DNA from 3 places in the Paenibacillus sp. FSL P4-0081 genome. Region 2 is predicted to be linked to each of the others. Evidence: predicted binding sites of a transcription regulator. Region 2 holds the regulator's gene; each other region holds the start of a gene.
What was found. The regulator Rex, encoded in region 2, represses fermentation and respiration genes when NADH is low (regulators of the CRP and FNR family bind a similar motif). The targets are predictions, from matches to a motif close to TTGTGAAATATTTCACAA.

Region 1: P40081_RS35835 (cytochrome ubiquinol oxidase subunit I) is a predicted target of Rex. The motif match lies at 5,954-5,971, and genes of this name have one in related genera.
Region 3: adhE (bifunctional acetaldehyde-CoA/alcohol dehydrogenase) is a predicted target of Rex. The motif match lies at 7,692-7,709, and genes of this name have one in related genera.

The regions. Positions count from the first base shown of each region.
Region 1 is NZ_CP009280.1:8,376,680-8,386,800, reverse strand. It holds gene walK (cell wall metabolism sensor histidine kinase WalK) at 1-71, shown strand, start outside; gene P40081_RS35870 (YycH family regulatory protein) at 68-1,360, shown strand; gene yycI (two-component system regulatory protein YycI) at 1,574-2,314, shown strand; gene P40081_RS35860 (MBL fold metallo-hydrolase) at 2,331-3,137, shown strand; gene P40081_RS35855 (hypothetical protein) at 3,106-3,312, opposite strand; gene P40081_RS35850 (S1C family serine protease) at 3,696-4,943, shown strand; gene P40081_RS35845 (cold-shock protein) at 5,338-5,538, shown strand; gene P40081_RS35840 (cold-shock protein) at 5,631-5,861, shown strand; gene P40081_RS35835 (cytochrome ubiquinol oxidase subunit I) at 6,085-7,473, shown strand; gene cydB (cytochrome d ubiquinol oxidase subunit II) at 7,477-8,490, shown strand; gene cydD (thiol reductant ABC exporter subunit CydD) at 8,490-10,121, shown strand, end outside.
Region 2 is NZ_CP009280.1:5,250,907-5,261,027, forward strand. It holds gene P40081_RS22515 (hypothetical protein) at 1-305, opposite strand, end outside; gene P40081_RS22520 (aminoglycoside adenylyltransferase domain-containing protein) at 831-1,598, opposite strand; gene P40081_RS22525 (cell wall elongation regulator TseB-like domain-containing protein) at 1,910-2,431, opposite strand; gene P40081_RS22530 (amidohydrolase) at 2,459-3,760, opposite strand; gene P40081_RS22535 (redox-sensing transcriptional repressor Rex) at 3,747-4,400, opposite strand; gene dinG (ATP-dependent DNA helicase DinG) at 4,620-7,478, opposite strand; gene P40081_RS22545 (tetratricopeptide repeat protein) at 7,595-8,236, opposite strand; gene panD (aspartate 1-decarboxylase) at 8,351-8,734, opposite strand; gene panC (pantoate--beta-alanine ligase) at 8,727-9,617, opposite strand; gene panB (3-methyl-2-oxobutanoate hydroxymethyltransferase) at 9,619-10,121, opposite strand, start outside.
Region 3 is NZ_CP009280.1:5,507,802-5,517,922, forward strand. It holds gene P40081_RS23760 (ABC transporter substrate-binding protein) at 1-1,273, opposite strand, end outside; gene pflA (pyruvate formate-lyase-activating protein) at 1,614-2,351, opposite strand; gene pflB (formate C-acetyltransferase) at 2,472-4,733, opposite strand; gene adhE (bifunctional acetaldehyde-CoA/alcohol dehydrogenase) at 4,995-7,616, opposite strand; gene P40081_RS23780 (ABC transporter substrate-binding protein) at 8,060-9,526, opposite strand; gene P40081_RS23785 (carbohydrate ABC transporter permease) at 9,660-10,121, opposite strand, start outside.

The sequences.
Region 1 (10,121 bases), 3.1 Mb from region 2:
CTGAGCTGAATGAAGGCTCTCTGGTAACGTTCACGCTGCCTTTGATGAAGCATAGGGGGAGTGAGGCGTGAAGGAGAAAATTAAGTCATGGATGCTGTTCCTGCTTATACTCGGAAGCCTTGTGGAGAGCTATTACTTAATTTACAGGCTGCCGGGCAGTGATTCGGCGGTATTGTCGGAGAGCCAATATGTGAAGACCGATATTATGGGACCTAAAGAGAAGGTGGAGAACCTGCTCTACCCGGATAAAATGATCATTCATATGGGAGAGGACAAGCACACGCTTTTCTATCCCAGCTCAACCTTCTATAATCTGATTCTGAACCGGCTGAAGGGGCGCAGCTTCGAGAGCTTCCAGCGCCGCTCCGTGCAGGATTTCGACTGGAATAAGATCCGCAGTGAGAATTCCGGCATTGAGCTGTCCTTCGGGGCAGGCATTCCGGTAACGCTGCTGCAGCGGGTGATGCAGATCTCGCCGGATTCGCTGTTTGAAGGAGAGAGCATCGACCGGATCTGGATTTACAATATCAAAAATGATTCCAAAGCGCATGCCATCTTCTTCAGCACACGCGGTGATATTGTATATGAGGCGGCCAAAGCAGACCTGACGGTTCAGGATGTGCAGCAGCATGTGGATTTCGGCAAGAATCTGACGCCTTATACCGCTGTGAACGGCGAGTATTATGTCCCGGAAGCAGCAATTCCGCTGGTTGAGGTAGTGATGCCTGCGGGTATGTATACCATTGAGCAAATGCAGAGCAATCTGTTCTTCGATGCAGGCAGCACAAGATATATTCCTGAGAAGGACGGCTCCAAAATCTACACCGACAGCAAACGCAGCCTGCAGGTGGACCAGGAGCAGAACTGGATGAGCTATAGTGATCCTGCAGCACTTCCGGACGGGGACAGCACACCGGCGAAGGATGCGCTGGAGGCGGTGGAATTCGTCAATAACCATGGCGGCTGGAACGGAACCTACAGGCTGGCTGCGACAGAAGAAGGCCGGCAGGACCGCAAGGTGTCCTTTCAGCAATATTACGGTGCCTATCCATCTGGCTCCTATCCGATTATGAGTAATCCTCAGCTCCAGTACGGTGTGATCCATCTGGAGCTGCAGCAGGGGACCGTATCCTCTTATGAGCGCTCCCTGATGTATATGGATGAAGAGAAGTCCGAGAAAACAATCGTTGAGCTGTCCGGGGGTGAAGCGCTGAAGCAGCGGCTGGCCCGGATCGGCAGCTCCTTGCGGGTTACCGATCTGACGCCCGCCTATATGCCTACGCTGACTGAGGAGAAGCTACAGCTTCGTCCGGTCTGGCGGGTGACGCTCAGTGACGGCAGTGTGCTGACGCTGAATTAGATTAGAGGAAAGCAAAGCTGATTTAACAAAAGGCGTTGAGGATCAAAGGGGGATTTTGGAACTGCAGGAGCGGTAGCGACCGCCTTTGTCTGCGGATTCCCACCGCGAAAAGCGGTTGAATTAAAGAAATCTGTAGACGGGCAGCGGCCGGAAGTCCAAATATTCACCGTAGTGATGTCTTAGCCTTACGTTGTTATCTGAGGAGGAAACGGTATGGACTGGGGAAGAGCCAAAAGTGTATTAATCTACGCCTTTCTGGTGCTGAATCTGCTGCTATGCTATCAGCTATGGATAGACGTGCGCGATCAGGTCAGCGCGGGGCTTGATTTCACTTCCCTGTCCGCAGAAACGCAGGCGGTGATGGAGGAGAAGGGCATCCGGCTGCTGTGTCCGATTCCGGCTGCTACTCCGCAGCTGCCGGATATCACGTACCGCTACTCCGGAGAAGAACAGAATGAAGTGCCGGTGAAGCTTAATGAGCCGATCGACAGCAAGCTGATGTATTCCTCGTTCTCCGAGCTGAGCAGTCTGCTGGAGAGCCAGATAACAGATATCGCGAATTACCGCTTTGATTCACAGGAGAGCGAGGTGGGCAAGTTCGTGCTTCATCCGCTGGTGGACAATAAGTGGTCGCTGTTCAGGGTAAGGCTGGAGCTGATCAACAGCGATCAGAAGATTGTGGCGTACCGCTGGCCGCAGATTGAGATCGGTGCAAGCCGGAGTGATAATCTGCAAAAGGTGCTTCCGGCCTCACAGGCGCTCAGCAGCCTGATCGAGAAGTATTTTCCGGCCGATTCTGCGGTGAAAGAGATTGAGCTTGGCTATTACGGCGAATTGTTCAATTCCGAGAGTCAGGTGGCTTCGCCGATGTGGCGGTTTATGCTGGAGAACGGCAGTGCCTATTACGTGGATGCGATAAGTGCGGACATTATCAGTCCCAAGACAACAGAGTAGAAGGAGCAGGAGAGATATGGGGATTTCATTTACAGTACTGTCCAGCGGTTCTACCGGGAATGTGACGGTGGTGCGGAACGGCGAGACCACGCTTATGATCGATGCGGGCCTTAGCGCCAAACGGATAGATGAGCTGCTGGCGATGCGTGAGCTGACAGGAGCAGAGTTAGACGGGATTCTTGTGACCCATGAGCATTCCGATCATATTAAAGGGCTTGGGGCGATGGCGCGCAAATATGATCTTCCGATCTATGCGAATACCAATACCTGGGGAGCGATAGAGAAGGGGATCGGCAAGATTCCCGAGCATAACCGGGTCATTATGGAAACCGGGCAGCACCGGGATTTCGGCAGTATGCGGGTAGAGTCGTTCGCGATTTCCCATGATGCGGCGGAACCGGTAGCCTACAATTTCTATGACGGCAAAGAGAAGCTATGCGTAGCCACAGACCTCGGGTATGTCAGCGACAAGGTAAGGACGGCAATATCGGATGCCGATGTGCTCGTGCTGGAATCGAATCATGATATTGAGATGCTGCGGATGGGACGTTACCCGTGGAATACGAAGCGGCGGATTCTTGGCGATCTGGGGCATCTGTCCAATGAGGCAGCGGGAGCAGCGCTCAGCGAGATTCTGACGGGGCGGACCAAACGCACCTATCTGGCTCATTTGAGCAGGGACCACAACATGATGGATCTGGCAAAAATGTCCGTACGCGGGGCAATGGAGGACCGGGGCTGCTTCTTCAAAGACAGCGAGTTCAGGCTCTGTGACACCTATTATGACCGGCCTACGCCATGGGATAAGGTGAGCCAGTCATAAGGCGGTCCACTTCAGTGATTTTGTGCTCCAGCTCCTGGCGGGAGAACAGCCCTTTGTCAATCAGCAGCTCGATCATCGCACTTTGGACAAGAATCAGGTGGTAGTGTTCATCCTTAAGATCACCCAGCTTGCCGATAAACTGTACCAGGTCCATACTTGTTGAGAATGACTCCATAGTCCGGCCCTCCTTTTGAAATGGATTGTAGCGGGAATGTAAAAAATTCGCATCTTTTTAACACAGAAAAAATGTGGGCGGTGCTGCTGCCTGTGATACAATCATATAGAACGTTCCTTTAAGTTATGAGCTGTTGCCGCTTCTAATTCTAGTGTAGTCTTTTAGGTTGCAAAATATTCCGGATACAAGCTTATAAACTTTTTAGTAGGTTGCAAGAATAGGAGAGTCCCCTTGCGCTTAGAACCCACAGGAATGTGGTGAATGAATCAAGTGAAACCTTTTAGCACTTTGTGAAGTCTAAGAGATATAGCGGTTAAGCTCGGGCGTGGTTGCTTGGCGTTCAGGTCTTGAATGCGGTGGCAATAGAGGGGAGAGGATTTAACGTGGGATTGTTTGATGATGATTTCTATTCAACCAAGGTGTCGCGGCGCAGAGCCGGCAAACAGGGTACCTCCAAAGGATACGCCGAAGGGAAATGGTCTGTCCGCAGGTCACGGCGTTCGCTGGCAACATGGCAGGTATCGCTGATCAGCTCCGTATGCAGTGCGGTTGTGGCTGTATTGCTGTTCAGTCTGGTTACGGGACAGCTCACCGAGGAGAAAGCACAGGCCCCGGCAGTCATTGACAAGGTGGCTGTGAGCAGTGCGGATCCGTTTGACCGGATTATTCAGGCTGCTGCGCTTGTCCGCCCGGCGGCAGTAAGCATCATTAACCATAAGGAAGACAACAAGGAACTTAATATTCTCGATGAGTCTGCATTAGGATCGGGAGTTATCTATAAAAAAGATGAAGATAAGGCATATATCATTACCAATAATCATGTGATTGAAGGCTCCAGCAAGCTGGAGGTTGTTACCGTGGATGGTGTTACCCGCAAAGCAGAGCTGGTCGGTGCCGACAAGGTGAGTGATATCGCAGTGCTCTCTATTGATTCCAAAGGTATCAACACGGTTGCGCAGATCGGGGATTCCTCCAAACTGCGTCTGGGTGAGACGGTCATTGCGATCGGCAACCCGCTGGGCCTCGGCGATACGCTGACCTCTGGCATTGTGAGCAATACAGAGCGGACGATCCCGGTATCTCTGAACCAGGATGGGGTATACGACTGGGAGCAGGAGGTTATCCAGACCGATGCTGCCATTAATGAAGGCAACAGCGGGGGTGCACTGGTTGACCTGGACGGCAAAGTGATCGGCATCAACACGATGAAGATTTCGGATACGGGTGTGGAGGGGCTGGGATTCGCGATTCCTGCCAACCATGTAATGGAGACAGCGGATGAGCTTGCGGCTAACGGAAAAATTGCCCGTTCCTACCTGGGCGTGTACTCTGTAGATTTGAATAATCCGTATGTACCGCTTGCTGAAGACCAGCGCAAAGAGCTTAACCTTCCAACTACGGTAACCGACGGGGTTGTAGTATTGGATGCGGTGGGTCCGGCAAAGGATGCAGGCCTGCAATTCAATGATGTAATTACCAAGTTCGATGATAAATCGATTACTTCCACCTTGTCCCTGCGCAAATATCTGTACGACCATACCAAGATCGGCGATGATCTGCAAATTACATTTTACCGCAATGGTGAAGTGAAGCAGGTGACGGTACAGCTTCTTGAGAAACCCGAGGAATAAAACCGGAAGCCGCCGTATATAATAATAAGGCAGTCAGGATAACGGAAACGGTTCATGCCGTCCTTTTATGCAAAATTTAAGAGGACGGAGCCCGTTTCAAGTCCAAATTAATGGGGTAAACAATGATATCGGCTATAAATATTACTATTTAGACCAACTGGTAACCCTTACATTGGGAAGAAGACCTTATAAGGGAAAAAACGGAGAAATTCGGATAGGACAGCTTGCCTTTGTTAATAAGGTGTGGTAACATGAAATTATTCATACAATTGATACCTAATTCTCGCATTGAAAAGGGCTGTCAAATGAATCACAACCTTTCTCAATGTGTGAATTTTTTCTTTGTCTGAAGATAAAAAGAACATATTAATTTAAATTTGTGGAGGTAACACACATGCAAACAGGTACAGTTAAATGGTTCAACGCAGAAAAAGGATTCGGTTTCATCGAAGTTGAAGGCGGAAGCGACGTATTCGTTCACTTCAGCGCAATCACTGGCGACGGCTTCAAAACTTTGGACGAAGGCCAACGCGTTGAATTCAACGTTGTTCAAGGCAACCGCGGACCACAAGCCGAAAACGTTGTAAAACTGTAATTAATAGAAGGTACCGTCCCCGCTTGTGAAAGTTGGGACGGTCTTTTTTTATCGTTACTCAGCTTGTAACATAAAGGAAGGGAGGAACGGCAATGAACTACCGGAAGAAGCCTTTGGAGGAAGTACCGGAAGAAAATACCGCAATATGGGCCTGTACCAACGATGGATGTAACGGATGGATGAGGGATAATTTCGCATTTGAGCATGCGCCTTCTTGCCGTCTCTGTCATTCCCCGATGGTTCGTAGCATGAAGATGCTGCCGCAATTGCTTAATTCGAATGGCGATCTCAAATCGCTTAAGAAAGGTATTTCCATTACCTAAACCAATGCCTTTATGAACCAAGACAACTATAAATGATGGACAAATCCAAGACGGTGAAACCGTCTTATTTTTTTTGCTTTCTTTATGTAATATTGTGATATTTGTCACAAATTTATTGAATTTCATGCTCAAACAGGGTGTATAATGTGATAATTATCACACTTTAGGCCCTGAAAATTTGACAGAATAGACATATCGAATGGGGAGAAGGAAGGGGAGAAATATGGATACAGTAATGCTGTCGCGTATACAATTTGCGTCGACGACGATTTTTCATTATTTCTTTGTGCCGGTATCAATCGGACTAGCGCTCTTAATTGCTATTATGGAGACCATGTACGTTAGAAAAGGCAATGAAGAGTACAAAAGAATGGCGCAATTCTGGGGAAAGCTGTTCCTCATTAACTTCGCAGTAGGCGTAGTGACAGGGATATTGCAGGAGTTCCAGTTCGGAATGAACTGGTCTGACTATTCGCGCTTCGTCGGTGATGTTTTTGGAGCCCCGCTAGCTATTGAAGCCTTGTTGGCATTCTTCCTGGAGTCCACGTTCATCGGAATCTGGATCTTCGGCTGGGATAAAGTATCCAAGCGTATTCATCTATTATCGATCTGGCTGGTAGCCTTCGGAACGATGCTCTCGGCATTCTGGATTCTGGCCGCCAACTCGTTCATGCAGCATCCGGTAGGTTTCCAGATCAACAACGGACGGGCTGAAATGAATGATATCTTCGCACTGATTACAAACGGTCAGCTGCTGGTGGAGTTCCCGCATACAGTGCTTGCCGCATACGCTACAGGCGCATTCCTGGTAACGGGGATCAGTGCTTATAAATTGCTTAAGAAGCAGGACGTGGCCTTTTTCCGTAAATCGTTCGAGATCGCGGCCATTGTCGGTATTATCTCTTCATTTGGCGTAGCTGTTGCCGGACATGCCCAAGCGCAGTATCTGGTTGAAACACAGCCCATGAAGATGGCTGCTTCTGAAGGGCTATGGGGTGAGAGCGGCGACCCGGCACCTTGGACAGTCTTTGCTAATATCGATACAGAGAATCAGACCAGCAGCGGAGAGGTGCAGATTCCGTATCTGCTCAGCTTCCTGTCTTACAGTAAATTCTCCGGTGAAGTTAAGGGTATGCTGGAGCTCCAGAAGGAGTACGAATTAGCGTATGGACCTGGAGATTATATCCCGCCTGTCAAAACAACCTTCTGGAGCTTCCGGATCATGGTTGCGGCAGGCTCGCTAATGATTGCACTTGGCGTGTATGCCATCTACCTCATGTGGCGCAAGAAGATGAACAAACCCAATACCTGGTTCATGCGGTTCATGTTCTGGGGGCTGCTGCTTCCGCCGATTGCCAACACGTCAGGCTGGATTATGACGGAGATCGGGCGTCAGCCATGGACAGTATTCGGACTTATGACTACGGAAGACAGTGTATCACCTAATATTACAAGCGGACAGGTGCTGTTCTCGGTGATTTCGTTTACCGCAATCTATGCCATACTGGGTGCGGTAATGATCGGCCTGTTCATCAAGGTTATCAAAAAAGGTCCTTATGCTATGGATAACGAACACGGTGAATCCCACGATCCGTATAACAAGGAGGGCTAACCCATGTCACTTAATGAATTATGGTTTCTGCTGATTGCAGTGCTGTTTGTCGGGTTCTTCTTCCTTGAAGGCTTTGACTTCGGTGTAGGGATGGAGACGCAGATTCTGGCCAAGAATGATACAGAGCGCCGGGTACTGATTAATTCCATCGGGCCGTTCTGGGATGCGAATGAGGTATGGCTGATTACGGGAGCGGGCGCGATGTTTGCCGCCTTCCCGCATTGGTATGCGACGCTGTTCAGCGGATTCTATATCCCGTTCGTGTTCGCTCTGCTGGCGCTGATTGCCCGAGGTGTTGCCTTTGAATTCAGAGGTAAACGCGATTCGAAGACGTGGCAGAAAACCTGGGATGTCTGCATCTTCTTCGGCAGCTTCCTGCCGCCGTTCCTGCTGGCTGTGGTGTTTGCCAGCTTCATCAAAGGCTTGCCGATTGACGGGGATATGCAGATGTATGCCGGTTTCTTCGATATCGTAAATGCCTATACAGTTGTAGCGGGAATTACAGTAGTCCTGCTGTGTCTGGTACATGGACTGATGTTCACTACGCTCCGCACCCTGGGAGACTTGCAGGAGCGGGCCCGTAAGCTGGCCCAGAAACTGCTGATTCCTCTGGCAGTGCTGCTGGTGGCCTTCGTTATAATGACGTACAACATGACAGATATCTTCGACAAACGCGGAACCCTGTTATGGATTGTAGTTGCTCTAGGCGTAGTTGCGTATCTGCTCTCCGGATACTTTATGACCAAGAAGAAGGATGGTTATGCCTTCGGAATGACCGGGGCAGTAATGGCGCTGTCGGTAGCTTCGATCTTCATCGGACTGTTCCCGCGGGTGATGATCAGCTCGCTGGATCAGGCGTTCAACCTGACGATTACGAATGCGGCTTCCGGCCACTATTCACTGAAGGTAATGACGATCGTGGCGCTGACCTTGCTGCCATTCGTGCTTGGTTATCAGATCTGGAGTTATTTCATCTTCCACAAACGGGTTCACGAGAAGGAGCATCTTGAATACTAATGGATAAAAATTTGCTTGGGTACAAAGGAGTAAAGCCTGTCTTTCTGATTGTCGGCTTCCTTACCCTGGTGCAAAGCCTGTCCATTCTTCTGCTGGCGAAATCGCTGGCCGAAGTTGTCTCTGCGCTGTTTGCGGGAGAACCGCTGAAGGAACAAGGGGCTAAATCGCTCTTGTTCCTTCTTGCGTTTCTCGTGCGCCATGCCTGTGCCATGCTGATGAGCCGCACATCTTACCGCTTCGCGGAAGCTACCGGCAGCAGCATGCGGAGACAAATGATGGACAAGCTGTTCCAGCTGGGACCGAGGCTGGCAGGTGACCGGGGAACCGGGAACGTGGTCACACTTGTGCTTGAAGGAGTAACCAAGTTCCGCACTTACCTGGAACTGATTATTCCGCGGATGGTCGGTATGGCAGTAACACCGGCTCTGCTGCTTGTCTATGTATATACCCAGGATACGTCCAGCGGTGTCATTCTTACCTTAACGATGCCGATCATCATTGTCTTCATGATTCTGATCGGTATGACGGCCCGCAAGCAGATGGACCGTCAGCTGAAGTCCTATCGTACACTTTCCAATCATTTCGTGGATTCGCTGCGCGGGCTGGAAACCCTGAAATTCCTTGGACGCAGCCGCAGCCATAGCGAGAGTATTGCAGCGGTCAGCGACCGCTACCGCTCGGCCACGATGCGTACGCTGCGCGTGGCGTTCCTGTCTTCATTCGCAATGGACTTCTTCACCATGCTGTCGGTGGCATCGGTAGCGGTAAGCCTTGGGCTGCGTCTGGTCAATGAGCAGATGACACTGGTTACGGGGTTAACAATCCTGATTCTGGCCCCGGAATATTTTCTGCCGGTACGGCTGGTGGGCGCGGACTTCCATGCCACACTCGACGGCAAGGAAGCCGGAGAAGCGATGAAGAGCATTATTGACCGCGAGACCGTGCAGGCGAAGCTGCTGGAGCCGGGGGAAGAGGAAGCTATACAAGATGGGAAGGCTCCGGGAGCGTTTTTCACGTGGAACAATAACAGCTCTTTACGGCTTAACGAAGTTAGCGTCAAATATGAAGAAGAAGGTGCATCCTCGCTCGAGGAGGTGCAGCTTGAATTGAACGGAAATGCGAAGATCGGCATTATCGGGGAGAGCGGGGCAGGTAAGTCTACACTCGTGGATATCCTGGGCGGCTTCCTTCATCCGACCTCCGGCAATATCACGATTAACGGGAATGTGGTCAGTGCACTTACGGATGAGGAGTGGCGCAAGCAGACTGCTTATATCCCGCAGCGTCCTTACATCTTCAGCGGCACACTGGCTGACAATGTGCGGTTCTATTATCCGGAAGCTACACAGGAAGCTGTTGCGGCTGCACTGGAGTCTGCCGGATTATCGAAGCTGATATCCTCGCTGCCTGGCGGCTTGGATGAAATGATTGGGGGCGGCGGACGTCCGCTCAGCGGCGGACAAGAGCAGCGTGTGGCACTGGCCCGTGCTCTCTTGAGCAGCCGCCCGGTTATGCTGCTGGATGAGCCGACGGCTCACTTAGACATTGAGACAGAATATGAGCTGAAGGAAACGATGCTGCCGCTGTTCGAAGGCAAGCTGGTATTCCTGGCTACGCACCGCCTGCACTGG
Region 2 (10,121 bases):
TCCAGCAAAGCGCTGGAGTTCTGTTCGACATCCAATTTGAGCGTGCGGCCGTTGATAGCTGAGCTGCCCTCTTTGGATACATACTGCACGAGCTCACGTAATTTCGTGCCCGGCTGCAAATCAAGTTTCAAAGTGACCTCATTGCGTTTAATACTAATATGGGAATCCTTCACTCCCTCATAGGATGATACAAGTTTTTGCAGCGGCTCCTGCACAGCGAACTGGCGGTACGAATACCAGCCACCGAATAACAATGCAGCGGACAGCAGAGACGTTAGCAGTACAGGCATAAGACGCAGTTTCAAGAAACGTCCTCCTCTCAAAAATGACCGAACATAAATCTATAATAATGACCAATCTAGCGTGTCTAGCGCCCTTCCGAGACTGACATGCTCTTAAGCATGTCCTGATACAAGTAGTAGTATATCACAGGTGTATATACGATTTTACATAAAAGTGTGAATATATTTAAAATTTTTGATACTAATTTCTGGATGTTTCAGTAGATTATCTTTCTTATCGGCAATAAATGTGTACAGAATTAGCTTTGCCGGTAAGGATATCGAAAAAGAGCACCCTGTAGGCAAATAAATGCCTGCGGCGCTCTCTTTTGTAGGACATGGACTTAGGAGTCGCATTAATTCCTCCAGTTCCAAAGCTGAAGGGGCTTTGCCTCTTTATTAAGGTCGACCCTTCAATATAATCCGCCTTTTGCTGGTCTGCCGCTGGCGCGGACTCAGATTCCGTTAATTAACAAATACACCCCATTTCGGGCTTAAATGAACAAGATAACGGAATCTCAGTCCGCTTCACTCATTGTTAGTTTGAATTTACACCTTGGCTTGGTGCTGTCTGATTTCGCCGGCCATGTATTCTGCAAAATCAATTAATAACTCCGGGTCGTAACTGCTGTCACTCGCCACACCGCTATATTCTTCAAGGCAGTGCTTCAGCAGCCCGTGATAGCTGGACGGCAAATGCTGCAGGCCCCACTCCCCGCCTTCCTTTTTGGAAGACACAACTTCTTCCCGCACAAAATACAGCACACGGCACAAATTCAATGTGTAGTACACTGGAGAATCTATGATTTGCTGAGCAGCATCTCCGATATCACCAAGGATAGAATCGAGGTAGTATTGGCGGTCTACCGGCAGAAACGCTTCGCGGATAGGCTCGCCGTACAGAATAAATCCCCGCTGATAGACTACGGCAAATTGAGCCGCAAGATCCCTGTCCTCAAACCCGCCACACAGATAATGCTCATCATTTCTGTACCGGTCCAGATGAAAGTCCGAGAAGTGAAACTCAAAGGGCGTCGGATGCACAAAGTTCTTCAAATATTTCTTCAATACAATAGTTAGCTCAACCCCGCGCCGGTTCGGCAGACTGTCGTGATAAGCTATCACTTTCTTGGCCAGTTTCCGGCTGACCTCTACAGGCAGCTTGTCGTGTACGACAATCAGCAGATCAATATCACTTTTATCCGGATGAAAACAGCCCATGGCCAGCGAACCGTGCAGATAAATCCCGGACAAATTTGCCCCCAGCTCCTCTTTGAACAACGTTACCGCCTGATCTAAATAGGCTAGAATTTCCAAATTTATGATCCTCCTGAATTTCAATTATGTATGAAGCAGATGCCGGGAATGAATACTTCCGATATGACAATCCGGTATGCATCATCGTATATACTGATTTATGCTATCCAGCTGTCATGCCATCGAAATGGATTCATCTATTCCTCCCCTATTATTAAGCCATAGCTCCAAGTAGGCCACAAGTCCAAGAATAGTTATTGATTGTTCTCTCCCTTGAAGAACCTTTTAAATTACGGCTTATATTAATATAAAAAGCGGGAGAACAGTTCAACTGTCCTCCCGCTCCTTCTGTAGACCATTCTTGCTGCCGCTTACCGGTTGGGCAGGCTGTACCCTTCACCGATGGCACTGCCGTCTGTGAAGCGATAGAAGCTGTAATAGAACCTGCCGTCCTTTTTGTAGAACAGCTGCCAGGCATATTCTCCGTTATACACTCCCGGCAGCAGCCGCTTAATCGTAATACCCGGAAGCTGGGCAGCTATAATATCACGGATTTGCGCCTCAGAAGTCCCTTTGCTGAGCTCCTCCGCATATAAATCGTTGTCGCCTCCGGCTGGCTGGCCTTCCTTGGTAAAACGGACCCAAACCATCAGCTCGGTTCCTGCATCATTTTTTCCGGTAAGCACCCAGTATATCGCATTTTCATCCCAGACGGATTTCTGTGCTTTGGTTACCTCAGTTAAGCCGGCCCGCGCTCTGGCAATCTCTTTGGCTTCACTCCGCTCGTTCCACTGATCCTTCATAATGTAGGCATAAAACTGGCTTAGTCCGAACAGAAGGAGCAGAACCAGGGAAATCCCCAGCGGAAGCCATTTTCTCCTCTTCTTCAACATGCAGCTTCCTTTCCCTTTAAACCTGTATTACCGTTTAAGCAGTCCCTCGAACGTTTCCTGCGCTTTGCGGCGGATAGCTTCTTCATCTAGTGTCAGACATTGTCCGTGCTTCACAACCTGTTTGCCGTTCACCCAGACATTCTCCACATCCTTGGCACTGGCTGAATATACCGCATGGGACAAAAGATCGGTATGCGGCAGCAAGTGCGGCTGATCAATATCAATCGCAATGAAGTCGGCTTTCATCCCTGCTGCAAGCCGGCCTACCTGGTTCAGGAAAATAGACTGTGCACCATATTCGGTCGCCATCAGCAGCGCCTCTGGAGCCGGTACTGCTGTAGGATCACCGCTTACACCTTTGTGGATCAGCGCGGCCAGCCGCATTTCTTCGAACATATCCAGGTTGTTGTTGCTTGCCGCACCGTCCGTACCCAGGGAGACCTTAACTCCTGCTCTAAGAAGCTCAGGAACACGGGCTACTCCGCTGGCCAGCTTCAGATTGCTGCCGGGATTGTGGGATACACCAACATTGTGGCGGGCCAGAATCTCAATCTCTTCATCGTTCAGATGAACACCATGGGCGATCAGGGACGGCCGGGTGAACATTCCCAGCTTCTCCAGATGAGCGACCGGACGCAGGCCGTAATCGGCCACATTCTGCTCCACTTCATGACGCGTTTCGGACATATGCGTGTGCATCGGCAGATCAAGATCATGAGCCGCCTGGACAAACTTCATGAAAAACTCCGGAGGACAGGTGTAAGGCGCATGCGGCGAGAGCATTGCAGTAATTCTGCCGTCAGCCTTGCCATGCCAGTTCCGGGCAAAAGCAATCGCCTCCGCGAGCTTATGATTCTGCACCTCTTCCGGACAAAGGCCAATAACACCGCGCATAAGTACAGCACGGATGCCTGACTGCTCGGTAACCTCAGCAACCCGGTCCATATGGTCATACATATCGAGGAAGGTCGTAGTGCCGCCCTTCAGCATCTCAAGAACGGACAAAGAGGTTCCCCAGTACACATCATCACCGGTGAATTTCTCTTCCATCGGCCACATTTTTTCCTGCAGCCAAGCCTGCAGTACCATATCATCGCCGTAGCCGCGCAGCAGTGACATCGCCGCATGGCCGTGGGTGTTGACGAGACCCGGCATGAACAGCAGCCGGCTGCCGTCAATAACCTCGGCATCCTCTTCAATTACAGGCTTATCTTCACCTATGTAAGTAATCAGATCATTTTCGATGGTCATATAACCGCTCAGCACCGGCTTATCGCTGCCAGGCACCAGAAAACGCCCGTTTTTAATAATGGTTTTATTGCTGCTCATCTTCAGCTTCGTCCTTTCCGTCATGCAAATAATAAGCCAGACTCTGCAGATCCGTAGTGAAATCGGCGGCATGAATCCGGATATTGGCCGGAGTCTTCAGAATTACAGGCGCAAAATTCAGGATCGCCTCAATGCCCGAATCCACCAGAATGTCAGCAACGTTCTGTGCTTCACTGTCCGGAACGGTAATAATCCCGATGCGGATGCCCTGTGCACGGATGGTATCCCCCAGCTCACTCATCGGCTGAACAGTCAACGAGTTGATCTGCTGGCCTACCTTAGGCTCATAAGCATCAAATACAGCTGTAATCTTCATCGTATCCTTCAAGTAAGCATTGTAATTCGACAAGGCGTGGCCAAGATTACCTGCACCTACCAGAGCTACATTAATCTGCTGGTCCAGCTTGAGAATATGCCTGATCTTCTCAATCAGATAAGAGACATCATAACCAATGCCTTTTCTGCCGAAATCACCAAAATAAGCCAGGTCCTTGCGGATCTGGGCGGGGTTGAGATCAAGCTTCTGTCCCAGCTCCTGAGAAGAAACTGTTGAGATTTCACGTTTTTGGAGATCGTTCAGGAAACGCAGGTACACTGGGAGTCTGCGAACGACGGCCTCCGATATTTTATCCGATTTCATGTTTTCTCCTCCTAAAAGTTTTGATAGCATATGCTGCTTGATTCAACTTCGCAAAACTCGCTTCGTAAGCATTCACTTAGGTTTTATAGCATATGCTGCTTGATAAGCCGGTTATAGGAACCGTGCTCCGGGTACTACTGCCCGTTTGGGCAGCAGCAGTGGAGCACGGGACTTCAGAACAATAATTACTTATACATAATATCAACCGGAGACGGATTATTAAACCCCGCCTTCTTCAAGCCATTCTGCAATCCGCGGAACGATCTGATCCGTCAGCATATGCTCCATCTTGGGACCGGGCAGCGAATACAGGAAATACTTCCCATAATAAGATTCGATTACCCTGGTATCATATACAATAACGATTCCGCGGTCCTGCGCGGTGCGGACCAGCCGCCCGAAGCCTTGCTTGAAGCGGATTACAGCCTGCGGGACGGACAGCTTCATGAACGGATTCTTCTTCTGTGCCTGGAGCAGCTCCGACTTCGCTTCAGCCAGCGGATGATTAGGCGGCTGGAACGGAAGTCTGACAATGGCCAGACAGGTCAAAGCTTCACCGGGAATGTCTACACCTTCCCAGAAGCTGCTCGTACCCAGCAAGACTGACGCTGTACTGTCCTGGAACCGCCGGATCAGCTTGCTCCGGCTGCCGCCTTCTACGCCTTGTCCAAGCACCGCGATATCCTGCGAAGCCAGGGCCTCCTTCAGCGGATCATAGACCTGGCGCAGCATCTTGTAGGAGGTGAAGAGCACCAGCATCCGCCCGCGGGTAGCCACGGCAGTTTCTGCCAGAGAATGGACCAGTGTATCCACAAAGCGGGCATCCCCTATGCTTCCCTTGACACTCGGGAAATCACGGGGAATGACAAGCAGTGCCTGCTCACGGTATTTGAACGGCGACGGAAGCAGGGCTGTCATCAGACGGCCCTGCTCTGCAGCCTCACCAAGACCGAGATTATCTATCATGAACTGGAATGACTTATCCACAGACAAGGTGGCCGAGGTCAGGATGATACTCTTCTTCTTGTCGAAGAACAGCTCCCTGAGCTGGGTGCTCACATCCACCGGAACGGCATACATCTGCAGCGATTTGCCGCGGTAATTGCCGCTCCCCTCCAGCCAGTAGACGATATTCTCGTCATTCAGTCCCATAAAGAAACGGATCTGCTCCCGGATGGAGGCCAGGTCCTTGAACAACCCGCCGATATCCGTCACAAGACTGTCCGAAGAGGACTGGCTGTCCGTATCACGCATCTCACTGAGCATTTTATCACCCTTGCGGATGATATCACTCAAGCTGAGATGGAGTGTATTCTCCAGAGCAGCCAGCTCCTCCCACTCTTTGGGCTTCTTGCCCGGCTGCAGGCGTGCGACAAGCTGGCCGGCTTCACCGGCTCCGGCATCGCTGCGTTCAGGCAGCAGGCCGAAGAGCTTGTCGCTAAGTGTATCCCAGGACTCCTTGACGGTAAGCAGATCCGGATAGATCCGGTCGATAACACCGCTCCATTCCGAAGCCTGCTCACTGCCGGACGACTGCAGGGTCTGGCGCAGGGCAGGCAGCTGTCCGCTCCGGCTGTCCTTGTACAGACGGGTGAGCGTATGCGCCACGGTGAAATATTTCATCTGCATTCCGAGATGTTTGCCGGCAATGTCCTCCAGATGATGCGCCTCATCAATGATGAGATGCTCGTAAGCCGGAAGCAGCTGATGCCCGGCCTTAACATCTGCGAATAACTTGGAGTGGTTAGTCACCACCACATCGGAAATCCCGGCTTCATGCTTGGCCCGGTGATAATAACATTTCCTGAACCAAGGGCATGAGCGTCCCAGACAAGAGTCGGTATCACTGGCTACGGTCTCCCAGAAATCACCGCCGCGCCCGCTTAAGTTCAGCTCTTCATCATCGCCGGTCTCCGTCTGGGTCAGCCAGACCATCATCTGCGCGGCCGTAAGCGCTTCTTCCCTGGGACTTGTGAAGTCCCTTTTATTAATTCTATGTTCAAACTTACGGAGACACAAATAGTGTCCTCTCCCCTTAAAGATCGCTGCCTTGAACGGAAAGGGCACAACACTCGTCAAAAGAGGGATGTCGCGCTCACGCAGCTGATCCTGGAGGTTGATCGTATGCGTGCTGACCATGACCTTCTGATTACTGCGGACACTGTGATAAATGGCCGGAAGCAGATAGCCCAGCGATTTGCCGGTGCCGGTTCCTGCTTCAATCAGCAGATGCTTATCCTGATCAAGCGCCGTCATGACCTCCTGGATCATCAGTTCCTGGGCTTCACGGCTCTCATATTGCGGAAGGGTGTCCTTCAGACGTTTGGTTACCTCTTCCATATACTCCCCGAAGGTAATATTCTGCAGCGGGTTGTCAGATCCTTCCTCCCGAGGCGGAGCCAGCTCTGCCCAGTCGCCTACAGCAAGGGCCAGCTGCCGGTAGAAGGTCAGGTCTCCTTCCGGCTGGAAGGTCTCCATTTCGCGCTCACGCTGCAGACCATCGAAATACCAGGCCAGGTCACTGTCTTCATCGGCGAACAGCTCATTGAGCCGCTGGATGGTCAGGAGAGGCAGGCTGTCCAGCTCCTCCAGACATTTTAGCAGCACAAGCGCAGTTGCGAGGGCATCACTGTCCGCTTGATGGGGACGCTCATGCGTAAGGCCGAAATGGCTGCTCACGGACCCAAGCTGATACGTGGTCAGCGAGGGAAAGCATATTTTGAGAAAATCGATAGTATCCAGAATCCGGCCCTGAAACGGCAAATAACCGCAGCGGTCCAGCGCATTCTGCAAGAAATGAAAATCAAACGCTACATTATGTCCAACCAGCACAACATCATCGAGCAGCGGCACCAGTTCCATCATCATCTCATCAAGTTCCGGCGCATCCTGCACATCACTGTCTGTAATTCCGGTCAAGCCCGTAATAAAAGGAGGAATGGGTGCTCCGGGCTTGACATAGGAACCATACACCCGGGAGATGGACCTGTCTTCCTCTATAATGGCAAGGCCAACCTGGATGATCTCTCCCACAGATTGGGTTCCCGTAGTTTCAAAATCAAGCACGGCAAATTTCATTATAAGTTCTATTCCCTTTCACTTGAGACTCTTTATCAGCATAACAGAAGTTACGAAAAAAGGCGATGCACACCCCTGGTGAAGTAGGTTGCATCGCTTAAACGGATGAAAATTAATTATAAAAGCGAGACCAGCTGTTGTCCGAACTGAAGCTTCCCGCCCCGCTTGCGGCAAACCTCCAGGTTAATGTTCGGCTCAGGAAGAGCGGGATCATGCAGCAGAGAAAGGCTGAACAGCTCACTTGCTTCATTAAAACGTTCCTGAGAAGCTCTGATGCAGCCAAGCGCATTATAAATCATCGCCTTCAGCTTCGTTTCACGGATGAGGCCGAGCATATGATTCAGATGCCCCCAAGCCGTCTCCCCTTCACCCTCCTGCAGATAAGCCATAGCCAGATACAGCCGGGCAGCCAGACTGTCCGGGTGCCGGGCAGTGACTTCCTTGAACTGTTCGATACATTTGCGGTACATAAGCAGCTTATAATAACCCTGTCCCCTGACAAAAGCATCCATAGCAAGCTCTGGCGCTTCCTCCTCAGGTATTTCCTGCTCCGGCTGCGGCTGAAAATCTGCCTGATTGCGGAACTGGCTAAGCTTCTCGGCAAAGGCCAGCCATTCATCCATTACATCATCGCTGATCCTGTGGAGCATATTATATTTGGATAAAAGGTCGTTGCGGCGGGCACCCTCCGCAGTAGGATAGTCAGCACTGATCTCCTGCAGCATCTTGTTCATCTCAGCAAATAAATGTTGAAACACCGGACATCCCACCCTTACTGATAATGAATTCAGCTTAAGCTTGCCTGACTTCATTTTTCACAAGTCGGGGTGTCTTCATCCCTGCCATTGATTACATGGCTCAAACAGCGGGTTTTAGGCAATCGTCGCGTGAATCTCATGATCCGCCAGCTTCACCGGCTGATTGCCGGCATCTACAAATACAACGGTCGGCTTATGGTCCGCCAGCTCTTCGGATGACAGCATGGCGTAAGAAATAATGATAACGGTATCCCCCGGCTGCACGAGGCGAGCGGCTGCACCGTTCAGACAGATAACGCCGCTGCCGCGCGGGCCCGGGATTACATAGGTTTCCAGCCGGGAACCATTGTTGTTATCCACGATCTGCACTTTCTCGTTCTCCAGCAAATCCGCGGCTTCCATCAGATTCTCATCTATGGTAATGCTGCCGACATAATTCAAATTGGCTTCGGTGACGGTAGCACGGTGAATTTTGGATTTCATCATATGTCTAAACAAGAGCGTGAGCCTCCTTGGGAATAAATACATTATTGTCGATCAGGCGGGTTCTGCCGAATTTCACGGCAAGTGCCATAATCACCTCTCCGCCGGCAGCACTCAGCTTACCGCCGCCTTCCAGGCTCTCCAGATCCGGGAAAGTCAGGATTTCCGCGTAATCGATGACCGCAAGCGGGGATTCAGCAATAACTGAAACCAGCAGCGCCCGGGCCTCCTCCACCGTTCTCACCTTGCCGTTCTCCAGTGCCTGGCGGACTTCGCGCAGGGAACGGGACAACACCAGTGCCTGTCTGCGCTCTTCAGCGCTCAGATAGACATTGCGTGAGCTGAGGGCCAGTCCGTCTTCTTCCCGCACGATCGGGCAGGCGATAATTTCAACATTCATATTCAGGTCCGCCACCATCCGGCGGAGAACAGCTACCTGCTGGGCATCCTTCAATCCGAAGAAGGCATAATCCGGCTGTACAATATTGAACAGCTTGCTGACCACCGTAGTCACTCCGTCGAAGTGACCCGGACGCGAAGCTCCGCAGAGCTGTGTTGTAAGGGAAGACACCGAAACTCCCGTGCGGATCGGCTGAGGGTACATTTCCTCGACACTAGGGATAAACACAATATCCGCACCCTCGCGTTCAGCAAGCGCCAGATCACGCTGCTCATCGCGGGGATAGGAAGCATAATCTTCATTAGGACCAAACTGCAGCGGATTGACAAATATACTCATCACCACTGTGCCGCTCTTCTCACCTGCTGCGCGCAGCAGGCTGGCATGGCCTTCATGCAGATAACCCATGGTAGGTACAAAACCGACCGGCCCATGGCCGCCTTGACGCATATATTCCAGCGCTTCACGCAGCTGTGCAATTGTTCTGATTACTCTCATCTTATTTCGCTCCTTTGCCGGCACCGCCGTATAGGGATTCCAGTACCGTTTCATCCGCGTTAAACACATGTTCCTCCGCCGGGAAGGAGCGGTCTTTCACTTCCCGCACATAGCTGCTGATGCCTTCACGGATCAGACTGCCGACATCGGCATAGGTTTTGACAAACCGTTTCTCCCGGTAAGGGGAGGCATAGCGCAGCACATCATGGAACACCAGCACCTGTCCGTCACAATAGCGGCCCGCACCAATGCCGATGGTCGGAATACTGATTGCCTTGGAGATGGCTGCGGCCACTTCTTCCGTCACCAGTTCAAGCACGATGCCGAAGGCTCCGGCAGCTTCAAGCGCCTTCGCTTCATCGATCAGCCGCTGTGCATCCTTGGCATCCTTGCCCTGGATCCGGTAGCCGCCGATCATATTCACCGATTGCGGAGTCAAGCCGATATGTCCGAGAACAGGCACTCCGGCGGCAACTACAGCGGATACCGCATTGCAGATTTCAA
Region 3 (10,121 bases), 260 kb from region 2:
CCAGAGAGTCAAATGCCGGGAAGGAGGACTGGGAGCTGTTGAGTACTGCTACAATCTCACTCATCAGATCATCGGTGATATTCTCAGTCAGTACCGCCTGATCAATCTTCATAGCCGGCAGCACGCCATCTTCCACCAGACCGCGCAGCTGCATTTCTTCATTGAACATATTCTTAATGAATGATTTCACTGCAGCGAGTTGACGTTCATCTTCACCTGCAGATGCCGAGAAGCCATAGCCGTTGTTCACATCACGCATGAGTGCCGTCTGATCACCCACTCCGCCGTCTACCGCCGGAATGTTGAAGAAACCGACTTTACCGATCAGACCTTCACCGGATTGTCCGGCTTTGAATACAGAGGACTTCCATGTGCCGTCATACATCAGGATCGCTTCACCACTGGTGAACTGGGTTGTATATTCAGCATACTCGAAGCCGAGCTCGCCTTTCTTGAAGTAGCCTTTGTCTACCCATTCCTTGTATTTCGCAAAGCCTTTGACTACATTAGGATCATTCCACTTAGCTTCGCCAGTAGCGAACTTCGCTGTAACATCCGGTCCGGCATAACGTGACCAGAGATGGTTGGCGAGCATGAGTGGTACCCAGCCAGCCTTGGAAGCACCGGCAAGCGGCACTTTGCCGTCTGCTTTGATATCAGCCAGCTGCTGTTCCAGCTCAGCGAAGGTGGCCGGAGCCTTCCAGCCCTTGCTGTCATAGTATTCTTTATTGTAGAAGAACCCTTCACCTGAGCCGCCGATTGGCAGGCCGTAGATTTTTCCTTCGTAAGTAAATGGATCCAGATTGGAGAATTTGTCTTTAATGCCTAGTTCATCGAGGATCGGGGTCAGATCGAGCAGCTTACCTTCTTTGGCGTAGATCTTGGAATCCGGACTGCCGAACAGGTCGAAGATCTCCGGCGGATTACCGGCCGCCATTTCCCCGCGCAGCTTCTCTTTACGGTTTACATCCGAATCTACTCCATCCAGCTTGAAGGTTAGTCCCGGTACTTCTTCCTGTACCTTGCCGACTACATCCTCCAGGATCGCCAGACGTTTCTGTTTATCTGCACCAACCTGAGTATGACGGACCGTCATTTCAAAAGGTTCAGCACTAACCGGTTCTTCGGTTGCGGCAGCATTGGTTGCAGCGGCCTCATTCGTTGCAGCCGGTTCTTCCGTTGCAGCAGCATTGTTATTGTTGCCTCCACAACCTGTCAGCAGCGCTGAGGTAACGAACATCAGGGACAACAGCATAGTTAAGCTTTTTCTCATTACGGGTGACCCTCCCTATTTAATGGTTTCCCTTACAACTCTTATTATAGAAAACCCTGATTGTAATCGTAAGGTTAAGATTCATCTACAATAGGGATAAAATACTCTAATGTAAGCGAATTCAGTTGTATTTAGTGACATAAATGAGTTACATTTCATAACACGACAACTTGAAAAGAGGTATTTTTCTATTTTCTTGCGTCAGATTACTTATACATACAATTTGCATTTTCATCAATTTCACACTTTACTATGTATGTTGAACTCATTTCACCGTACATCAAAAAAGCGAAACTCCTCAGATTGGAAGCTCCGCTTTCGTTATATATTGTGTATGAATTTATACCAGAGCAGACTGTTTACGGCCCTCTTCAATCAGCCGGTATGCACGCTGCACTTCTTCTTCGTCCGGTGACTCCACCCCTTCAAGCTCGTAGGGACGGCCAAGCTCTTTCCATTTATAAATCCCCATTACATGATAAGGCAGGATTTCGAACTTCTCTACTCCATTAAGGGTGCCAATGAACCGGCCGAGATTCTGCAGATCCTCTTCCTTATTATGAATGCCGGGAACGTATACGTGGCGAATCCACATTTTACGGTTATTATCTGACAACCAGCGGGCAAGCTTTAAGGTACGGTCGTTGGATTTGCCAGTCAGCTTAATATGAGCTTCATCATCGATATGCTTCAGATCCAGCAGTACAAGATCGGTAACATCCAGCAAGTCGCTGATTTTCGAACCATCATTATAGCCGTTAGTATCAAGCGTAGTATGCAAATTCCAGCGTTTCTTCACTTCGGTGAACAGCAGTTTGACGAAATGCGCCTGCAGCGTGGGTTCCCCGCCGGATACGGTAAGACCGCCGCCGGAAGTTTTATAATAATTCAGGTAAGGTTCAATTTCCGCCAGCACTTCTTCAACGGTCATTTCCTTGCCTTCATTCAATCCCCAGGTATCCGGGTTGTGGCAATACTGACACTTAAGTAGGCAGCCCTGCATAAAAAGCACGAAGCGGATACCCGGGCCATCCACCGTTCCAAAAGTTTCTAAGGAGTGGATATGTCCTTTAAGCATGAGATGTCATCCTTTCAAAAAGCTTAAAATTTTAATTACTTTTAAACAAGAGTGTACCGCCCTCTTGCAAGGGCGGCAGCTCTTTGATTTATTTTAATTCTTGATCTGTAAGAACAAATCTTACATGGAATCGTGGAACGTACGGTTGATAACATCCAACTGTTGTTCGCGGGTCAGCTTGATGAAGTTAACTGCATAGCCGGATACGCGAATGGTCAATTGTGGGTAGTTCTCAGGGTGATCCATTGCATCAATCAGCTGCTCACGGTTAAATACGTTAACATTCAAGTGCTGAGCGTTGTTGTGGAAGTATCCGTCCATCATGAATACCAGGTTGGACTTACGGGATTCTTCGTCTTTACCCAGAGCCTTAGGAACGATTGAGAATGTGTTGGAGATACCATCCTGTGCATCGGAGTAAGGCAGTTTAGCAACAGAGTTCAGGGAAGCAAGTGCACCCTTCTTGTCGCGTCCGTGCATTGGGTTAGCACCAGGTGCGAACGGTTCGCCTTTTTTACGTCCATCAGGAGTAGTACCAGTCTTCTTACCATAAACAACGTTCGAAGTGATAGTCAATACCGATTGAGTCGGTACAGCATCACGGTAAGTTTTGTTTTTACGGATCATGCTCATGAAGGTTTCAACCAGTTCAACCGCGATGTTGTCAACAGCGTCGTCGTTGTTACCGTAGCAAGGGAATTCACCTTCAGTTTCGAAGTCGATAGCAATACCTTCTTCGTTGCGGATCGGTTTAACCTTAGCGTATTTAATTGCGCTCAGGGAGTCGGCAGCAACGGACAGACCGGCAATACCGCAAGCCATAGTACGCAGAATGTCGCGGTCATGCAGTGCCATTTCGATACGTTCGTAAGAATATTTGTCATGCATGTAGTGAATGATGTTCAGCGTGTTGACATAAGTCTTAGCCAGCCATTCCATCATTGGTTTGAAGCGTTTCATTACTTCGTCGTAATCAAGGTATTCGGAAGTGATCGCCGGATATTCAGGACCTACCTGAGCGCCGGATTTTTCATCCTTACCGCCGTTGATTGCATACAACAGGGCTTTTGCCAGGTTGGCACGGGCACCGAAGAACTGCATTTGTTTACCGATACGCATTGGGGATACGCAGCAGGCAATTGCGTAATCTTCACCCCAGTATGGACGCATTACATCATCGTTCTCATATTGGATCGCACTGGTTTCGATGGAAACCTTAGCACAATATTTTTTGAAGCCTTCAGGCAGCTTTTCGGACCACAGTACGGTCAGGTTCGGCTCTGGTGCAGGACCCAGGTTGTACAGGGTATGCAGGAAACGGAAGCTGTTCTTAGTTACGCGTGTTGTTCCGTCTTCAGCCATACCACCGATGGATTCAGTTACCCAAGTAGGGTCGCCGGAGAACAGATCATTATAGTCAGGCGTACGCAGGAATTTCACGATACGCAGTTTCATTACGAAATGGTCAACGATTTCTTGTGCTTGCTCTTCAGTAAGAGTACCTTCTTCGAAATCACGTTGTACATAGATATCAAGGAAAGAGGATACGCGTCCGAGGGACATTGCCGCACCGTTTTGCTCTTTAACTGCAGCCAGATAACCGAAGTATACCCATTGAGTAGCTTCTTTGAAGTTATTAGCTGGTTTAGAGATATCAAGACCATGAGCAGCAGCCATTTGTTTCAGTTCGCCCAGAGCACGCATTTGCTCGGACAGCTCTTCACGCAGACGAATTACTTCTTCTGTCATGGAATCTACTTCAAGTTCAGTCAATTGTTGTTTCTTGTCTTTAATCAGGAAATCAATACCATACAGGGCAATACGGCGATAGTCGCCGATGATACGTCCGCGGCCATAAGCATCAGGAAGACCTGTAATTACGCCGGATTTACGCACAGCTCTCATGTCTGGTGTATATGCATCAAATACGCCTTGGTTATGCGTTTTGCGGATGTTCGTGAACATGTCAACGATATTTTGCGGAAGCTCGAAGCCATAAGCTTTAGTGGCGTCGATCATCATTTTGATACCGCCGAACGGTTGAATGGAACGTCTGAAAGGAGCATCAGTCTGAACGCCGACAATTTGTTCCTTATCCTTGTCGATGTAGCCTGGATTGTGGGAAGTGATCGTGGAGACAGTATCGAGGGATACATCCCATACTCCGCCTCTTTCTCTTTCTTCCTTGCTAAGCTGGGAGATAATCTTCCACAGTTCAGTGGTGTTGCTGGTAGGACCTACCAGGAATTCTTCATTTCCTTCATAAGGCTTGATGTTCTTGGCAATAAAGTTATTAACGTCAACTTTCTTAGCCCATGTACCCTTAGTAAAACTTCTCCAACCCGACTTAACCTCTTGTACTTCTCTTTCAATCACCGACATGCTAAATCCCTCCATTTATATTTAGTATATTTGTAGAGATCGCGGGCTTGAAGGTTAATCCCGTGTCTCGTGATCCCATAGCTATTGGTTGTTATAAAATTCACAATCGCGGCTTCATAACTGGGATCGTTGTTTATATAAACATTTTAGTTTATTTTCTGAAAAAGGACTGTGACAAATATCACTCTTTCGGTGATATTTGTCACTTCCATCCAGTTCCATATTAACCTTTAACCTTGTTCTTTGCCAGACAATCTTAAATTAGTTGTCGAATCTTCCATAGAATGCGTTGCGGTATACATCAGCAAGTTCAGATACCAGCGGCATTTTTGGATTGGCAGTTGTACATTGGTCTTCAAATGCACGGTCAGCCAGGTAATCTACACGGGATTCGAAGTCCTTAGGATCAAAGCCAAGAGCCGAGAAGGATTCTTCGATACCGAGTTTTTTGTTCATGTCGCGGATTGCATTGATCAAGCTGGTTACGCCTTCTTCGGTTGTGCGTGCTGGCAATCCCAGGATACGGGCAATTTCAGCATACCGTTCGTCAGCTACAAAGTGCGAATATTTAGGGAACGAAGCGAACTTCGTAGGTTTCTTGGCATTGTAACGGATAACATGCGGCATCAGGATGGCATTGGTACGGCCATGTGCTGTGTGATACTGTCCGCCCCATTTGTGCGCCAAGCTGTGGTTGATACCCAGGAATGCATTAGCGAAAGCCATACCTGCCAGAGTCGAAGCGTTGTGCATTTTTTCGCGGGCAAGCTTGTCGCCTTGCAGTGCGGATTTCTCCAGCCACTGGAATACCAGTTGAATGGCTTTGATTGCCAGACCATCGGAATAGTCACTAGCCATTACAGATACATAAGCTTCAATTGCATGTGTCAATACATCCATACCTGTATCGGCAACAGCAGTTTTCGGCAAGCTGTATACAAACTCCGGATCAATAATAGCTACGTCTGGAGTCAGCTCATAATCAGCAAGCGGATACTTAGTATTATTGCCAGTTGTCTTGTCTGTGATAACTGCGAACGAAGTTACTTCAGAACCTGTACCGGAAGTTGTTGGAATCGCAACGAATTTCGCTTTGTTGCCGAGCTTAGGGAATTTGTATACCCGTTTGCGGATATCCATGAACTTCTGTTTCAGGCCGTTGAAGTCTGCATCCGGGTGTTCGTAGAACAACCACATTCCTTTTGCAGCATCCATTGGGGAACCGCCGCCGAGTGCGATGATGCAGTCCGGCTGGAATCTGTTCATCATTGCAGCGCCTTTTTCTACAGTAGTTGTCGATGGATCCGGTTCAACTTCCGAGAACACTTCGATCGCTACCGGAGTCTGGCGTTGACGCAGGTAATGCTCAACTCTTTCCACATAGCCCAGTTTAACCATCATAGGGTCAGTAATAATAGCTACGCGAGTGATATCAGGCATTTTGGCCAGGTACTGTGTGGATCCCTTTTCGAAGTAAATCTTGTCAGGTACTTTAAACCATTGCATATTCACGGTACGACGGTTCACCCTTTTCACGTTGATCAGATTGATTGCAGTCACGTTTTGCGATACAGAGTTGCGTCCATAAGATCCGCAGCCCAGTGTCAATGAAGGGATATTAGTATTGTAAATATCGCCAATTGCGCCGTGTGTGGATGGCGAGTTGACGAGAATACGTCCGGTTTGCAGACGGTTGGAGAACTTCATGATTACTTCTTCGTTGTTCGAGTGGATAGCCGAGCTGTGGCCCATGCCGCCAAATTCAACGATTTCAGCTGCGCGTTCGATACCCTGATCTGCGTTCTTCACTTTGTAGCAAGCCAGAACAGGGCTCAGCTTCTCAGCGGACAACGGATATTTGGTACCTACGCCTTCAAGTTCAGCTACCAGGATCTTCGTGCCGGCAGGAACCTGAATTCCGCACATTTCAGCGATCTTCACAGCGGATTGGCCGACGATAGCCGGGTTAACCGCACATTTTTCTACATTCATTGCGCCGCTTGTCAGCTTGGCAGCTTCTTCTTTGTTTACAAAGTAGCAGCCGTTCGCAATCATTTTCTTCTTCACTTGGTCAAAAATCGCTTCTTCAATGATAACCGCTTGCTCGGAAGCACAGATCATACCATTATCAAATGTTTTGGAAAGGATAATGTCTGTCACTGCCTGATCAATGTCAGCACTCTTCTCAATGAAAGCAGGAACGTTACCAGGACCTACGCCGAGTGCCGGTTTGCCGCAGCTGTAAGCCGCTTTAACCATTGCCGATCCGCCGGTTGCCAGAATCAGTGCAACGTCAGGATTGTTCATCAATGCGTTTGTTTTGTCCATGGTCGGAAGTTCGATCCATTGGATGAAGTTCTCAGGAGCGCCAGCCTTCACACCTGCATCATGTAGAATTTTGGCGGCTGCCGCACTACACTCTTGCGCTGAAGGGTGGAATCCGAATATAATAGGGTTACGTGTCTTAGCGGAAATCAAAGCTTTAAACATCGTGGTGGATGTTGGGTTGGTTACCGGTGTGATACCCATAATGATTCCGACAGGCTCAGCAATCTTCTGGAAGTTGTCATAAGCGTTATCCTCAATAACGCCTACTGTCTTGTCGTACTTAATTCCGTGCCAGATATATTCAGTTGAGAAGATGTTCTTCGTAATTTTGTCTTCATAGACACCGCGTCCTGTTTCTTCAACGGCCAGCTTAGCCAGGTACATATGTTTGTCGAGTCCGGCCAACGCCATTGCATGAACGATTGTGTTAGTTTGCTCTTGATCCAGTCCCATGAACGCTTCATGAGCTTTCTTTGCTTTATCCACCAAAGTCTGAATATATTCTTCAGCGGTGGTTTGTTTCACTTGGGCGGCGACTTCGTTTTTAACTGCCATCTCCCTCGTCCTCCTGTCAATTTTTAGGTTGTTTTTCTCTACACATTTATCTTATCATATCCTTTTCACCTTGTATAGTGAAATCTTTCACAAAGTATAAAGTTTTTTTTGATTTGTTTTCAAAGCGCTTTCATTCGATCATATTATAGTCTATTCTCCATTTATTGTGTGATAATTCATTTATATTTGTCCGATTTGCGAACGCCCGCCATCTAGCCTCCCCTGCTTTTCTTGAATCCAGCTCTTCAGCCTTGTTTTTCCCCCAGAATAATGGTGCTATCTGATGTTCTTCCTAATCTTCGTCAGCTCTACTCTCCTGCCGCATTCTCTTACATAGAAGTATAAATATAAATCAGAGCAAGCAAAAAGGCAGGAGACCGGGTCTCCTGCCTTAGCGTTATAAATCCTCTATCAAGCATCGTAACCACTCATTCAGCAAGTGACTATTCCACTTTGATAGTATCGAAGAATTTCTCTTGAACAGTTTTGGCGGCAGCGTCGAGCTGGGCTTTGGAATCTGTACCATCCTTAGAGAACAGCTCCTGGATTACATTGGACATGGTTGCGTAGTAATCCTGAGTATTGTATTGTGCTTCAGGCTTACCATCCAGCAGCGCCATAATTTCAGGGCTGTATTGATAAACGATGTCGTACTTGTCATAGACAGCTTTGGTCTTCTTGCCGAAGTCGGAATCAGCAGCATAGTAATCAAGGAGCGGCGGGATGTAGTATTTGCCGTCCGTTTTGCGCTGGCTGATAATCGCGTCAAGAGCTTCAAGGCCTTTGTCAGAGAAGTAATCGAAAGTAATATAGCGGAAGGCCATTTCCTGCTCGTCTTTGCTGGCGTTCGGATTGATAACCAGATAGTCACCGCCGAGTACGCCGGTATGCTTGCCGCCTTTTTCAGCAGCTGGCATCGGGTAAGTAAGTACATCTTCAGGCTTGAGTCCGCCCTGGTTGAGCGCCTGCTCGATAACACCGTCAGATCCGGCCATTACCATAGCAGTACGTCCCTGCTGGAACGCGCCGACAGCATCGCCCCAGCCAAGCGCCCAGTCCTGAGGAACTGCTTTGGCTTCCCATCTCAGCTTCTTATAGAAATCCAGCGCCTTCACACCGGCATCCGAATTGAATGTAGCCACAACCTTACCGCCTTCAATCTTCTGGATTTCACCGCCTGCTTCGAACAGGAAGTTGGTCCAATTCCAGCCTGCTTCGTTGCCTTTACCCATTGGAGCAATACCGGAGATCCCCTTCTTGGTATCCGCTACCCCTTTGGCGGTATTCAGCATATCATCCCAGGTCCAGTCCATTGGAGGGACGGCTACACCTTTTTCATCCAGCATCTTTTTATTAATCATTGTTGTAGTGACATAACCCTTTTGCGTTACGCCATACACTTTGCCGTCAATAATGAACTGATTCTGCAGGACAGGGTTAATCTGATCCTTGAATTCATAGTTGTTCCACAGATCCGTAACATCAGCGACCCAGCCCTTCTCGACCAGGAATTTCGCTTCAGTTGCATAGGTGTTGAAGAAGGTAGGAGCTTCATTCGCCGCCATCTTCACCCCGATTTCGCTTACATTGTACTGCCAGTCATCCTTGACAATCTCTACATTCGGATAGACCTCCTGGAACCGCTTGATCTTGTCATCCTCCTGTGCTCTTACCTCGGTAAGGTCAGGGGTAGGATAGTGAATTTTGATCGTTACTTTTCTCTGGGTGATATCATCTACCGGTGCCTCTGTCGGAGCAGCGGTCTCCTCTGCTGCATTAGTAGCTGCTGGTGCAGGCGTCGCCTCTCCTCCATTTGCCGCCGGTTTGTTCCCGTTATTATTGCCGCCGCAAGCGGACAATAACGATCCCGTCACCAGGAGACATGCTAATACGCTGGAAAATTTACGCATTGAAACTCCCCTTTTCAATTCATAATTAGCTTACAAATTCATCATAAAAGAGAAACCGTTTACAAACGAGGTGTATTTATATTCCTTTCATGTGCAGGTTTACGATCCGTATCTCCCTGCAGCATAATTCTGATCACCCTTTGACAGCCGACAGGGAAACGCCGCGCATAATGAACTTCTGGAAAACAAGGAAGACCAGAATAGGCGGCAAAGAAACAAGGAACAGAATGGCAAATTTGATGTTAGTGTTCAGTGCTTTTACATTAATAACGTATTTATAGATCGCTGTAGCGAGCGTGTACTTCTCCTCACTGTGCATGACAAGCGACGGCCAGAACCAGTCGTTCCAGGCTGTGGAGAAGATAAAGATCGCCAGTGTTGCAAAAATCGGAATGGACAGCGGAACAGCAATGGTGAAGAAGCTTCTCGGCTCAGAGGCCCCGTCAATCCGTGCGGCTTCAAGAATCTCCGGATGAATCCCGTCGAAGAAGTTCTTAAGCAGCAGGAAGAAGAAGGTATTCGCCCCAGCCGGCAGCCAGAAAGCCGCATACTGGTTCAGCAGCCCGAGTTCCTTCAGATTGACAAAGTTCGGGAT